2 regions of the Pseudoalteromonas sp. Of7M-16 genome follow, and region 2 is predicted to be linked to the other one. Evidence: predicted binding sites of a transcription regulator. Region 2 holds the regulator's gene; the other holds the start of a gene.
What was found. The regulator ArgR, encoded in region 2, controls arginine synthesis, uptake and breakdown. The targets are predictions, from matches to a motif close to ANTGAATANNTATTCANT.
Positions count from the first base shown of each region.

Region 1: MHN81_RS27430 (OadG family transporter subunit) is a predicted target of ArgR. The motif match lies at 1,779-1,796, and genes of this name have one in related genera.

Region 1 covers NZ_JAKRFY010000045.1:16,013-22,260, forward strand. The annotation lists gene MHN81_RS27415 (aspartate kinase) at 1-562, shown strand, start outside; gene csrA (carbon storage regulator CsrA) at 653-841, shown strand; gene MHN81_RS27425 (YcxB family protein) at 890-1,354, opposite strand; gene MHN81_RS27430 (OadG family transporter subunit) at 1,864-2,109, shown strand; gene oadA (sodium-extruding oxaloacetate decarboxylase subunit alpha) at 2,120-3,907, shown strand; gene MHN81_RS27440 (sodium ion-translocating decarboxylase subunit beta) at 3,919-5,049, shown strand; gene MHN81_RS27445 (hypothetical protein) at 5,234-5,413, shown strand; gene MHN81_RS27450 (hybrid sensor histidine kinase/response regulator) at 5,466-6,248, opposite strand, start outside.
Region 2 covers NZ_JAKRFY010000015.1:87,527-93,774, reverse strand. The annotation lists gene MHN81_RS16055 (5-formyltetrahydrofolate cyclo-ligase) at 1-115, shown strand, start outside; gene rpiA (ribose-5-phosphate isomerase RpiA) at 225-878, shown strand; gene serA (phosphoglycerate dehydrogenase) at 891-2,120, shown strand; gene mdh (malate dehydrogenase) at 2,272-3,207, opposite strand; gene argR (transcriptional regulator ArgR) at 3,449-3,916, shown strand; gene MHN81_RS16030 (Dyp-type peroxidase) at 3,920-4,849, opposite strand; gene MHN81_RS16025 (ABC transporter ATP-binding protein) at 4,874-5,905, opposite strand; gene MHN81_RS16020 (iron ABC transporter permease) at 5,905-6,248, opposite strand, start outside.

The DNA.
Region 1 (6,248 bases), on a different contig from region 2:
TAGGTATAACTTACCGTTGAGGGTTTTATCAACTTTTAAGCCTGATTCTGGCACATTAATTAGCTACGAGGAACCAAAAGTGACAAGTAGAACTGTATCAGGCATTGCATATCAAAAAGATGAAGCTTTGTTGATTGTTCGTCAAGTTCCTGAAAACCCAAGCTCTTTAGCCAGAGTTCTGTGTCTTTTGGCTGAGTTTGATATTGAAGTGGACATGATAAGTCAAATTAATCATCAAGTTGGCAAAATAGACTATGCTTTAACTGTACACAGCAACGAGTATGCACAAGCGTTAGATGTATTAAATAGCAATTTAGTCGCATTGGGTGCTTCGTGTGTCGAGGGCAATGCAGAAGTTGCAAAAATCTCTGCTGTGGGTGTAGGAATGAAGTCTCACTCTGGCATCGCAGGCATATTCTTTGATGCGTTGGCTAACGAAAATATTCATACGCTTTTAGTATCGACCTCAGAGATAAAAATCTCAGTTTTGGTAGAAGAGCGCTATTTAGAGCTGGCTGTAAGAGCACTTCATAGTGCATTTAGCTTAGAAAGTCGTGATTAAGCAATAATTTTGCTTACTTTTACATGAACTTTTAATTAAAATGAACTTGACGCGGAATCTTTTAAATTTTGGAATAACAGGAGCAAGAGAATGCTAATTCTAACTCGCCGTGTAGGCGAAACCCTGATGATTGGTGATGAAGTGACAGTAACGGTACTTGGTGTAAAAGGAAATCAGGTTCGTATCGGCGTAAACGCACCAAAAGACGTTTCGGTACACCGTGAAGAAATCTACATGAGAATTCAAGCGGAAAAATCTAATCCGACAGGTAATATGTAACTGTTATAACATGTTACTAATGTTCGAGAAATGGCCACTTATACGTGGCTATTTTTTTGTCTGCTGAAAAATAAATGCATAAGCTTCATTATCCAGTGCCTGTCTAGATATGTATTGGCGATACTTGCCATGCTCCAATAAAATGCCTTTTTCCGTCTCTATGACGTTATCTATATCTTGCCATTGGAGTTGAAAAGCTCGATAAGGGTTATGTGCGTTGATCCCCTGTTCGCTAATTTCTAAAACAACCTTTGAGCCACTGGCTCTGCTCAACATTTGTCTAGCGACCCACCAAGGACGTCGATAATAGAATGAAACACCTTCTATTACTGCAAGTACAAACAAAAAGTTTCCTAAATAGGCTTGTTCAAGTAGGTAGTGAGATACAGAGCCTAATATCAGTAAAAAACCAATCAGGCCGTATTTGGGCTTATGATGTTGGCTAAATGACACAGATTCATCAAAGCATTCCTGAAAATATTGCTTATCTAGCGTGAATTCACTATGAAACACGAGTATTCCTCAAGTTGGCTAATCCTCAATTATACGATGTTCAGTCCCGCGTTTGAATCTCAAAATTCAACGCAAGTGCTGCTGTAATAAAACATCATTAAATTGCCCCTATATCCGTACTTAAGTCACTGTTTATGGTAACTCAAACTGAATTTAAGAGCATTTACTCCTGTTGCAAAATTTGAACTTGCTATATAGGTAAGACCAATTATTTGTCGGTTAATAATGGAGCTGTGGTGTCGTAATTAAGTAATAGCTTATCGTTATTTAGTCTATATATCTTGAGTATTTTTCATATTTATTTGGCAAAGTTGGGGTTGGTTTACCATCATTGTTCAATAAGTGTGTGAAATGAATACAAAAAACATTATTGGTAATACCAATTTACAACGCGCTTTACATGAAGTGTTTGTTTGATATGATGGTTGAATAAATATTTACAAAAGTTGCCTATCTATTTCCTTAAATGGGTAGGTGTAAACAAATAAATAACAACTAAGGGGGCGGAGATGGAAATCAGCGAATTGCTAGCGCAGGCTGCCAATCTTATGTTAACTGGCATGATTGGTGTGTTTTTATTTTTATCTATTCTGATCTTTGCGGTAAAGGCTTTATCAAAGTTTGCTGCAACAGGGCAAGAGTTGGAGCAACCTAACGTCAAGAAGCCTTCGACAAAGTCTACATCAACAGGCGTGCCTGCGGCACATATCGCGGCGATCAGCGCTGCAGTTTCTCAATTTAGACAAAACAACTAAGGGGTATCTCATGTCAAAACTAAAACTCACAGAATTAGTCCTCAGAGATGCTCACCAATCTTTATTAGCGACGCGTATGCGCCTTGAAGATATGTTACCTATCGCAGAAGAGCTTGATAAGGTTGGCTATTGGTCAGTGGAGTCATGGGGGGGCGCGACTTTTGATGCGTGTATTCGTTATCTTGGTGAAGATCCCTGGTATCGGATCCGCGCGCTCAAAGAGGCGATGCCAAACACGCAACAGCAGATGTTATTACGTGGTCAAAATCTGCTGGGGTACCGTCACTATGCAGACGACGTAGTTGAAAAGTTTGTTACGCGAGCACATCAAAATGGCGTCGATGTGTTTAGAATTTTTGACGCGATGAATGACGTTCGCAACCTTGAAACAGCCATTCGCGCGGCAATTAAAGTCGGCGCGCATGCGCAGGGTACAATTTCTTATACAGTAAGCCCAGTACATAACCTTGAGAGTTGGCTGAAACAGGCAAAGCAGTTGGAAGAAATGGGCTGTCACTCAATTTGTATTAAAGACATGGCAGGGTTACTCAATCCATACGATGCTGAAACTTTAATTTCTGAGCTCAAACGTACCGTATCGGTACCAATTGCGATGCAGTGTCATGCGACGACCGGGTTAAGTACCGCGACGTATCAAAAAGCCATTGATTCAGGTATTGATATGTTAGATACCGCGATCTCATCAATGAGTATGACATACGGTCACAGTGCGACGGAGACACTTGTCTCAATTGTGGAAGGCACGAAACGAGACACGGGATTGGATTTAGATCAACTCGAATCGATAGCTTCTTATTTTAGAGACGTACGTAAAAAGTATGCGGCCTTTGAAGGCAGCCTAAAAGGCGTGGATGGCCGTATTCTGTCTGCACAAGTACCCGGCGGTATGTTGACCAATATGGAAAACCAGCTCAAAGAGCAAGGTGCCGGAGATAAATTGGATGAGGTATTGAGTGAGATACCTCATGTACGTAAAGATCTTGGGTTTATTCCTTTGGTTACACCGACGTCTCAAATAGTTGGAACGCAAGCTGTGCTCAATGTGTTAACCGGTGAGCGTTATAAAACCATTACCAAAGAAACGTCGGGAGTATTAAAAGGAGAGTATGGTGAGACGCCAGCTCCTGTTGACGAAGAATTACGCGCTCGTGTGCTTGATGGCCAAGAGCCTATTACGTGTAGGCCTGCAGACCTAATCGAGCCAGAAATGGACAGCTTAGAGGCTGACTTGTTATCGAAGGCTAAAGAAGACGGGATCGAACTTGCAGAGTCTGTGGTTGATGATGTATTGACTTATGCTTTGTTTCCTCAAATCGGCTTAAAATTCTTAAAAAATAGATATAACCCAGAGGCATTTGAGCCAAATCCGAGCTTGGTCGTCAATACCGCTACGGAAAATGTAGTAAAACAAGCTGCGCCTGTTCGCTCAAAACAAGAGAATGAGCGTTACAGCGTCAGAGTCGATGGCAAAGTGTATGATGTGGAAGTATCCGCTGGCGGACAGCTTCAGGAAGTTGCTGTTAAAGACAGCGAGTTAATGCCACAGTCTGCATCTGTAAGTTCAGGTGAAACCCTAAACGCCCCTCTGGCCGGTAATATTTTTAAGGTGCACGCAAAGCCTGGTGATGATGTGGTGCAAGGAGATGTGGTTCTGATCATGGAAGCGATGAAAATGGAAACTGAAGTTCGTGCCACATCTAATGGCAAAATTGCCGACATTTTGGTCTCAGAAGGTGACTCGGTCTCTGCTGGCGACGCCATTATTGAGATGGCATAGGAGTTTGTGAGATGGAAGGGTTATTGAATTTATGGCAAGCAACGGGTGTCGCTAACTTGTCTTTCCCCGCACTGTCTATGATAGCGGTGGGTTGTGGTTTGCTGTATTTGGCTATTGCCAAGAAGTTCGAACCACTGCTACTTGTGCCGATTGGGTTTGGCGCTATTTTAACGAATATCCCGGTTGCAGCTTTATCTGAACCAGGCGGGTTACTTTACTATGTGTACTATATTGGGATAGACAGTGGGATTTTTCCTCTGCTCATTTTTATGGGGGTTGGAGCGCTTACGGATTTTAGTGCGCTGATCGCCAATCCTCGTATGTTGTTGCTTGGTGCAGCTGCGCAGTTTGGTATTTTTGCCACCTTATTTGGCGCGATTTTGCTGAACTTTATTCCTGGATTTGAGTTCACTTTACAAGACGCTTCAGCCATTGCGATTATCGGTGGGGCCGATGGCCCAACGGCTATCTTCTTAGCCTCCAAGTTGTCGCCAGAATTACTAGGAGCGATAGCTGTGGCTGCATACTCTTATATGGCTTTGGTGCCAATTATTCAGCCTCCGATTATGAGATGGCTTACCTCTGATGAAGAGCGCAGTATTGCGATGCCGCAATTGAGAGCAGTTTCAAAAAGAGAGAAGATTCTTTTTCCTTTGATGGTATTAGCATTAACACTATTGTTTTTACCTGCTGCAGCGCCACTAGTCGGCATGTTCTGTTTAGGCAACTTAATGCGTGAATCAGGTGTAGTGGATAGACTTAGCAACACCGCACAGAATGAGCTCATCAATATAACCACGATTTTCCTTGGTTTGGCGGTAGGCTCAAAACTGGCGGCAGATCAATTCTTAACGGTAGAGACTCTGGGGATTTTGGTATTGGGTGCACTTGCATTTAGCATCGGGACTGCATCTGGTGTATACATGGCAAAAATCATGAATCGTGTTTCCTCTAATCCTATCAATCCGTTGGTTGGGGCGGCTGGTGTATCGGCGGTCCCAATGGCGGCGCGGGTGGTGAACAAAGTTGGCCTTGAATCAAACCCACATAACTTTCTTCTGATGCATGCAATGGGGCCTAATGTAGCAGGAGTACTCGGCAGTGCTGTCGCTGCGGGGATATTACTTGCGCTGGTGAATTAACAACACTCTCCAACCTTTAGTGGGGCATCTGCCCCACATTTTTCTTTATTATTACATCTAGTCCTGATCCGAACACTCAATCATACTTCATTAACTACCTCACGAGACGGTTTAACTAAATTTCGGGTCAATTTGCCATGTCCGTGGTATAACGGAGTGAGACGACAGAAAATTAGGGATTAACGTGAATATAATTGTGATATTGGTATGTTTAGTGGTTGCCTTGGTTATTTTGATCCCATTACTTGAAAAGTATCAGGGAAAAATGGGACTAGATAAAGCACAGAAGTATGGTAAGTATATAATTCCTTTGGCGATGTTGGGGGTAGTTGTAAATATTATCCATTCGATGTCACAAGGCTAAGTGACATAAAGACAGGCAAAGCCACAATGTGACTTTGCCTGCAGGTTTGTCATTAGTTAGCTGCTTGTAAGTACTTTTGAATAAACTCAGTCGCTTTCATATAAGACTCTTCAAGCTCATCTCGTAATTGGATCAGCTGATCACTGCTCATTTCCTCTTCTTTACATTTAGCTTCAAATTTCTCTGCAATTAACGCAACTTGTTCAGCACCAATAGTACGCGAGATAGACTTAAGCTGGTGACATGCTTCAATGATTTCACTTTGGCTAGATGAAATGACCGCGCCATTAATATCACGAGCTAATTCACTGCTTTGCTCTAAATACATTCTAAAGAAGCGCAGTCGTTTTGCGCTGTCGTCATTTACGTATTTGTTTAGCTGCTCCATGTTAATGGGGGGCTCATCCACAGATCCGTTGCCTATCTCGTCTTCTGAAATAGCTGGAGGCTGATCTTCGAGTGTCATTTTCGGATCGCTATTTTCTGGAGTAAAGCTGTGCATATCCACGGTCATGGTCGGCTCTTGAGGTGGCACAACCACATCGTCTTGGAAGGCTGGGTTTGCCGTAGTATCAACTTGAACTTGATCGTCAGACGCGATTACAGGCTGATTTGCTTTAGGGCTCGCATCAAGTTGCACTGGCGCAGACTGAGTTGGTTGCTCAGAGCGATTGCCAGAAGCGTTTTGCCACTTTTCTAAGGTTGCTTCAAGGACGTTTAACTCAACAGGCTTAGTGATATAGTCGTTCATTCCTGATGCCAAGCAGCGATCTCGCTCACCTTTCAGTGCATTGGCTGTAATTGCTATTATATAAGGCTGCGCATTGATGTCAGG
Region 2 (6,248 bases):
TCGTTTGGTTGGACTTGCTCATGATTGCCAAAAAGTCAGTCAATTACCAATTGAAGCTTGGGACGTTCCTCTTCCTGCGATATTGACGCCGACTCAATATTACCAATGGGGCTAATTTACTGCCGTTGCTAAAAATAGTGCTATGTATGCAATTTATAGTCATACAACTCGAGTGTTTAAGCGTATAATCTCAGCTCAATTAAAGACAACAAAGTGATTACGTTATGACACAAGATGAAATGAAAAAAGCAGCCGCGTGGGCAGCCCTCGAACATGTAAAAGAAAATACAATTGTCGGTGTAGGTACAGGCTCCACGGTTAATCATTTTATAGACGCACTTGGAAGCATTAATGATGAAATAAAAGGTGCAGTCTCTAGTTCAGAAGCCTCAACTGAAAAGCTCAAAGCACTCGGTATTGAAGTATTTGAATTAAATGATGTAGCCCAACTTGACGTCTATGTTGATGGTGCCGATGAAATTAACGAGCACGGTCATATGATTAAAGGCGGCGGTGCGGCATTAACTCGTGAAAAAATCGTTGCGGCAGTTGCCAACAAATTTGTTTGTATTGTCGACGAAAGCAAACATGTTGACACATTAGGCAATTTTCCACTGCCTGTTGAAGTTATCCCAATGGCGCGTAGCTATGTAGCCAGAGAACTTCTTAAACTTGGTGGAGATCCTGTCTATCGCCAAGGTGTGATCACAGATAATGGCAACGTCATTTTAGATGTTCACGGATTAAATATTACAGATCCAAAAGCACTTGAAGAACAAATTAACCAAATCGTCGGTGTTGTCACAAATGGACTATTTGCCCATAGAGGAGCAAACACCGTAATAACAGGGACACCAAAAGGTCCACAAACTAGGTAATAGGAATGAGTCATGAGTAAGGTATCTTTGTCAAAAGATAAGATTAAAATTTTATTGTTAGAAGGCGTGCATCAAAGTGCGGTTGAAACATTGAAGCGCAATGGGTATAGCAATATCGAATACCTTAAGACATCGTTACCTGAAAGTGAATTAATTGAGCGTATTAAGCATGTTCATTTTGTCGGTATACGCTCGCGAACGCACCTAAATGAAGCAGTCCTAAATGCCGCTGAAAAGCTTGTTGCCGTGGGTTGTTTTTGCATCGGCACCAATCAAGTGAACTTAGAGGCAGCTAAGCGGCTTGGCATTGCGGTCTTTAATGCACCGTTTTCAAATACTCGTTCAGTTGCTGAATTAGTGTTAGGTGAAATTCTGTTACTACTTCGCGGAATTCCAAAACGTAATGCCATGGCACACCGTGGCCAGTGGTTCAAATCTGCCATTGGATCATTTGAAGCACGAGGTAAAACCTTAGGCATCATTGGGTACGGCCATATCGGCACCCAGTTGGGGATCATGGCCGAAAATATTGGCATGAAAGTAGAGTTTTATGACATCGAGGACAAGCTCACGCTAGGTAACGCACAACAGGTGCAGAACTTAACTCAGCTATTACAACGTGCAGACGTGATCAGTTTACATGTCCCAGAAACTCCGCAGACTAAAAACCTTATTGGCATGGCTGAAATTGAAGTGATGAAGCAAGGCGCTATTTTAATCAACGCGTCGCGCGGAACCGTCGTAGATATTGACGCGTTGGCAGAGGCACTACAACATGAAAAACTCGCTGGCGCCGCCATCGATGTGTTCCCTGTAGAGCCTAAATCAAACGATGAAGAGTTCACCTCTCCTCTCAGAGAGTTTGACAATGTTATCCTTACGCCGCATGTTGGAGGCTCAACACAAGAAGCCCAAGAGAATATTGGTATTGAAGTTGCTGGAAAGCTAGCCAAATATTCTGACAATGGTTCGACAGTAACCGCAGTGAACTTTCCTGAAGTATCTCTGCCTGAACTGTCAAATCGCAGCCGCTTATTACATGTTCATGAAAACAGACCAGGCGTACTGACTCAGATCAACCAAGCGTTTGCGCAACACGGAATAAATATCGCTGCACAGTACCTACAAACAGATGACTGTATAGGTTATGTTGTTATTGATGTGGATAGTGACCATTCTGAGGTCGCTTTAAAAGAACTTAGTGCTGTTGAGGGTACGATAAGAGCACGTATCCTTCACTAATTAAAAACCTATATTTACTTAAAGAAAAGCCGGCAAGTTGTCGGTTTTTTTATGGGTGACCAAAGAGGCACTTGACCGTGTCACACCGGCTCACCAAAAACAAAAAAGCTGCTTAAGAAGCAGCTTTTATACTCAGCATGATAACTTGGCATTAAGCCATGAAATCAACACCTTCTTTGATGTCTTTTTCAAGCGTAGCAAGCATATCGTCTTTTGCTTTTTGCTCAAATGCACTTAGCTCACCGTAAGGTAGTAGCTCTTCTACACCATTTTTACCAAGGCGGATAGGCTGTGCGAAGAATTCTGCGTCGCCTGTGTTACCTTCAACATAAGCGTACTCAAATACGTTCTCTTCGCCTTGTAGACCTTTAACAAGTGAGAAACAAAAACGCGCTGCTGCTGCACCCATAGAAAGCGTTGCAGAACCACCACCCGCTTTAGCTTCAACAACTTCAGTACCTGCATTTTGGATACGTGTAGTAAGAGAAGCAACTTCTTCGTCAGTGAACTCAACACCTTCTACTTGAGAAAGTAGAGGTAGGATAGTAGTACCTGAGTGACCACCGATAACCGGCACTTTAACTTCAGAAACGTCTAGGCCTTTTAGCTCAGCGATGAAAGTTTCAGCACGGATAACATCAAGAGTTGTTACACCGAATACGCGTGCAGCATCATAAGTGCCTGCTTTTTTGAATACTTCACGTACAATTGGCACAGTGCCATTTACAGGGTTTGTGATGATGCCAACGAACGCTTTAGGACAGTTCTTTACGATACCTTCAGCTAGAGTTCTAACGATACTCGCGTTTACATTGAACAGATCCGCACGGTCCATGCCAGGCTTACGTGGCATACCAGCAGGGATCAATACAATATCAGCACCAGCTAGTGCTGGGTCTAAATCGTCTTTTCCGTAGCCAGCTACATTAACAGCTGTTGGGATGTGAGAAAGATCAACGGCAACACCAGGAACAACCGGTGCAACATCATATAGTGCTAGCTCAGAGCCCGCAGGTAAACCGTTTTTAAGCAGAAGTGACAACGCTTGACCGATACCACCAGCGGCACCTAATACAGCAACTTTCATTATAATTCTCCATATATTGAAGGTAAGAATTTAGTGTGCAGTAAAGATAATGAAAAGCGCGGGTAAAGACAAATTAATCCGCATTATTTTCGAGATTTTTTCGACTATAGTTGTAAACAAGACACAACTTGTTGCAATTTGTCTTTACGATACTCCATGAAAATAACTCCAGCGTGAAAATTTGGGTAACTGAGATGATTTGTGTAAAATCGGGCAACCAAAATTGAAAGAAGAGATGTATATGCAAGCGCAAGACAAACAAGAAGCCTTAGTGAAAGCCTTTAAAGCACTTTTAAGAGAGGAAAACTTCGGTTCTCAAGGCGAAATCGTTGATGCGCTAAAAGATCAAGGCTTTGACAATATCAGCCAAAGTAAAGTGTCTAGAATGCTGAGTAAATTTGGTGCAGTCCGAACAAGAAATGCCAAACAAGAAATGGTTTATTGCCTTCCTGCAGAAATGGGCGTACCTACAGCGAAGAGCCCCCTGCGACAGCTAGTCATTGACATCATGCACAATGAAATGATGATCATAATCAGAACCAGTCCTGGAGCCGCTCAGCTAATCGCTCGCTTGCTAGACTCTTTGGGCAGTGCAGACGGTGTACTTGGCACAATAGCTGGCGATGACACAATTTTCATTGCACCAGCAAAAGTCTCTGAGATAGATGCAACATTAGAAAAAGTAAAAACCTTATTTGATAATGTGTAAGGCCTAGTCATCACTCATGATTTGCGCCATCTCAGATAAAAACTGCAAAGATGGTGCAAAAAAAGAGGCCCCCATATCCGCTTCAGAGTAATCCAAAAGTGGATCGTAGCAATCATGCCCCGACAATAAGCCAAATCGACTCATCAATACGGTTTCAAATGCGTTACCATGGGCTGCACAACTTAGGTTGATACTGCCCTGCTCAAACACATCACCAAATGGCATACTTTGATCAAGCAATAATACCAGACCTTGTGCATCCTTAAGCTCAGCGCGACTTGCGTGACTAAATGCAACTCGGGGCTCAATTAAATTATTGTCTAAGCGCGTACGCCCCATCAATGCCTCTTGCTCAGCAATCGCGAGTTGCTGCCACCGCGCCAAATCGAACTTAACTCTTTGAATATGGATATAGCTGCCTTGATGATCCATGCCATTAGGGTTATCAACTAAAGCCACTTTGCGTTTAAAGCGACCATGAGGCGACTCACTGGCGTAAATAAAACCATTGAAGTTGCGGCCATCTAAAAAGCGAAACCCTCGGACATGAGCAACAAGCTCTACACTGCCTGAAAGCATGTGTAACACACTTTGAGCAAATAAATGATTTACATCTTCTCTATCAGAACGGATCACGTAAAGTAGATCAAATGGCTGGCTATGAATGAGATGATCTGCAGATTTAATATGCGGAAAACTCTTTAATTCAGGCGGAATAAACTCAGGGTATATATGCGGCCAGTACTGGGCGCCAATAGCAACAAAGCTACTCAGCATAGACTCTGAAAACCTGTCGCTCAACTCATCTTGGAGTCGCCCTGCCTGCGCAAGCGCCTCTCGTACAGCTTCATCTTGCCCTTCAAGTACATTGAAGAATAAATGTAAGCCATGCAAGTTTGCCTCTGCACAGATCCCCGATTGCGGCTGGGCCATACCTTTTCCCTATCGTTATTCGTTCTAAGAAAAGAAATTTACCGCATGAGGCTTAATTTTTAAAGAGATAGGTTTAGACAAATCTAAAGGGTTGTCAGCTGGCTTAGCAATTTCCAATTGCTGTCCTTGAAGCTCGATGGCGTATAAATATTCTGTGCCTACAAACCTTTCTTGATTTACTTTTATCTCACCACTGTCGGTATTGTATAATTCAATATGGCTCGGCCTAACAAAGATTTTCCCTTTATTTTGAGCATTTTGTTGTTGTGTTAAAGAGTCAACCAGTCCAAATTGAGTTTGGAAAGAGCCATTTCCAGAATGTGTCGCGTCCAGGTATATTCCTCGCCCTAAAAACTCTGCCACAATCTGATTCTTCGGTTGTTGAAATAGCTCGGTTGGACAACCTAGCTGCGCAATTTTACCCTGATGCATAATCGCGAGACGGTCCGAAAAAGCAAAAGCCTCATCTTTAGAGTGACTGACAAAAATCGCCGATACTTTTTGATCTTTAATAATACTGCGTATATCACTGATCAACTGAAATCTTACTTGCGCATCTATGTTAGAAAAAGGCTCATCTAACAGTAAAAGGCTAGGCCTATAAGCCAACGCTCTGGCTATTGCGACACGTTGCTGTTGGCCACCAGAGAGTTCGTGAGGAAAGCGCTTTGCATACGCCCCCAAGTGCACAAGCTCAAGCATTTCATCTACACGAGATTGTTTTTCGACTCGGCTTAGTTTACGCAAACCAAACGCAACGTTTTGCGCAACCGTCAAGTGTGGAAACAGCGCATAATCCTGAAACATCATGCCCACATTACGATGCTGCGGTGCGACAAATTCCCTATCCCCATTCACCTGTTTTTGGCCAATACGTATCACACCATTTTGCGGCCTGATCAAACCAGCGATTGCCTTCAAAGTGGTGGTTTTACCGCAGCCACTGGCACCCAGTAAACAGACAATTTCATTCTCTTTTACTTGCAGATCAAGGTTGTCTATAACGGCGTGTCCGTCATAGCTATATTGCAATGATTCAATTGAAAGACTGTGCATTATGTTTGTTGCTCCATTGAGCGATTCACTAAATAAAGGGGAATTAATCCAACCAGCACTATAAACAACGCCGAAATAGAAGCGAGTTCCAATTGCTCATCGCTGACAAACTGAAACACATGTGTCGCTAAGGTTTCAAAATTAAATGGTCTGAGTAACAGTGCCGCTGGTAATTCTTTCATGCACTCAATAAAGACCAATAACCCAGCAGTGAGGATGCCTCGCTTAAGCAATGGTATATGAACGCGACCAAGTGTTTGTAAATTGTTTTTACCTAGCGATGCACTGGCCATATCGATGCTTGGACTAATCCGAACAAAACTAGCCTCTACAGCACCATGTG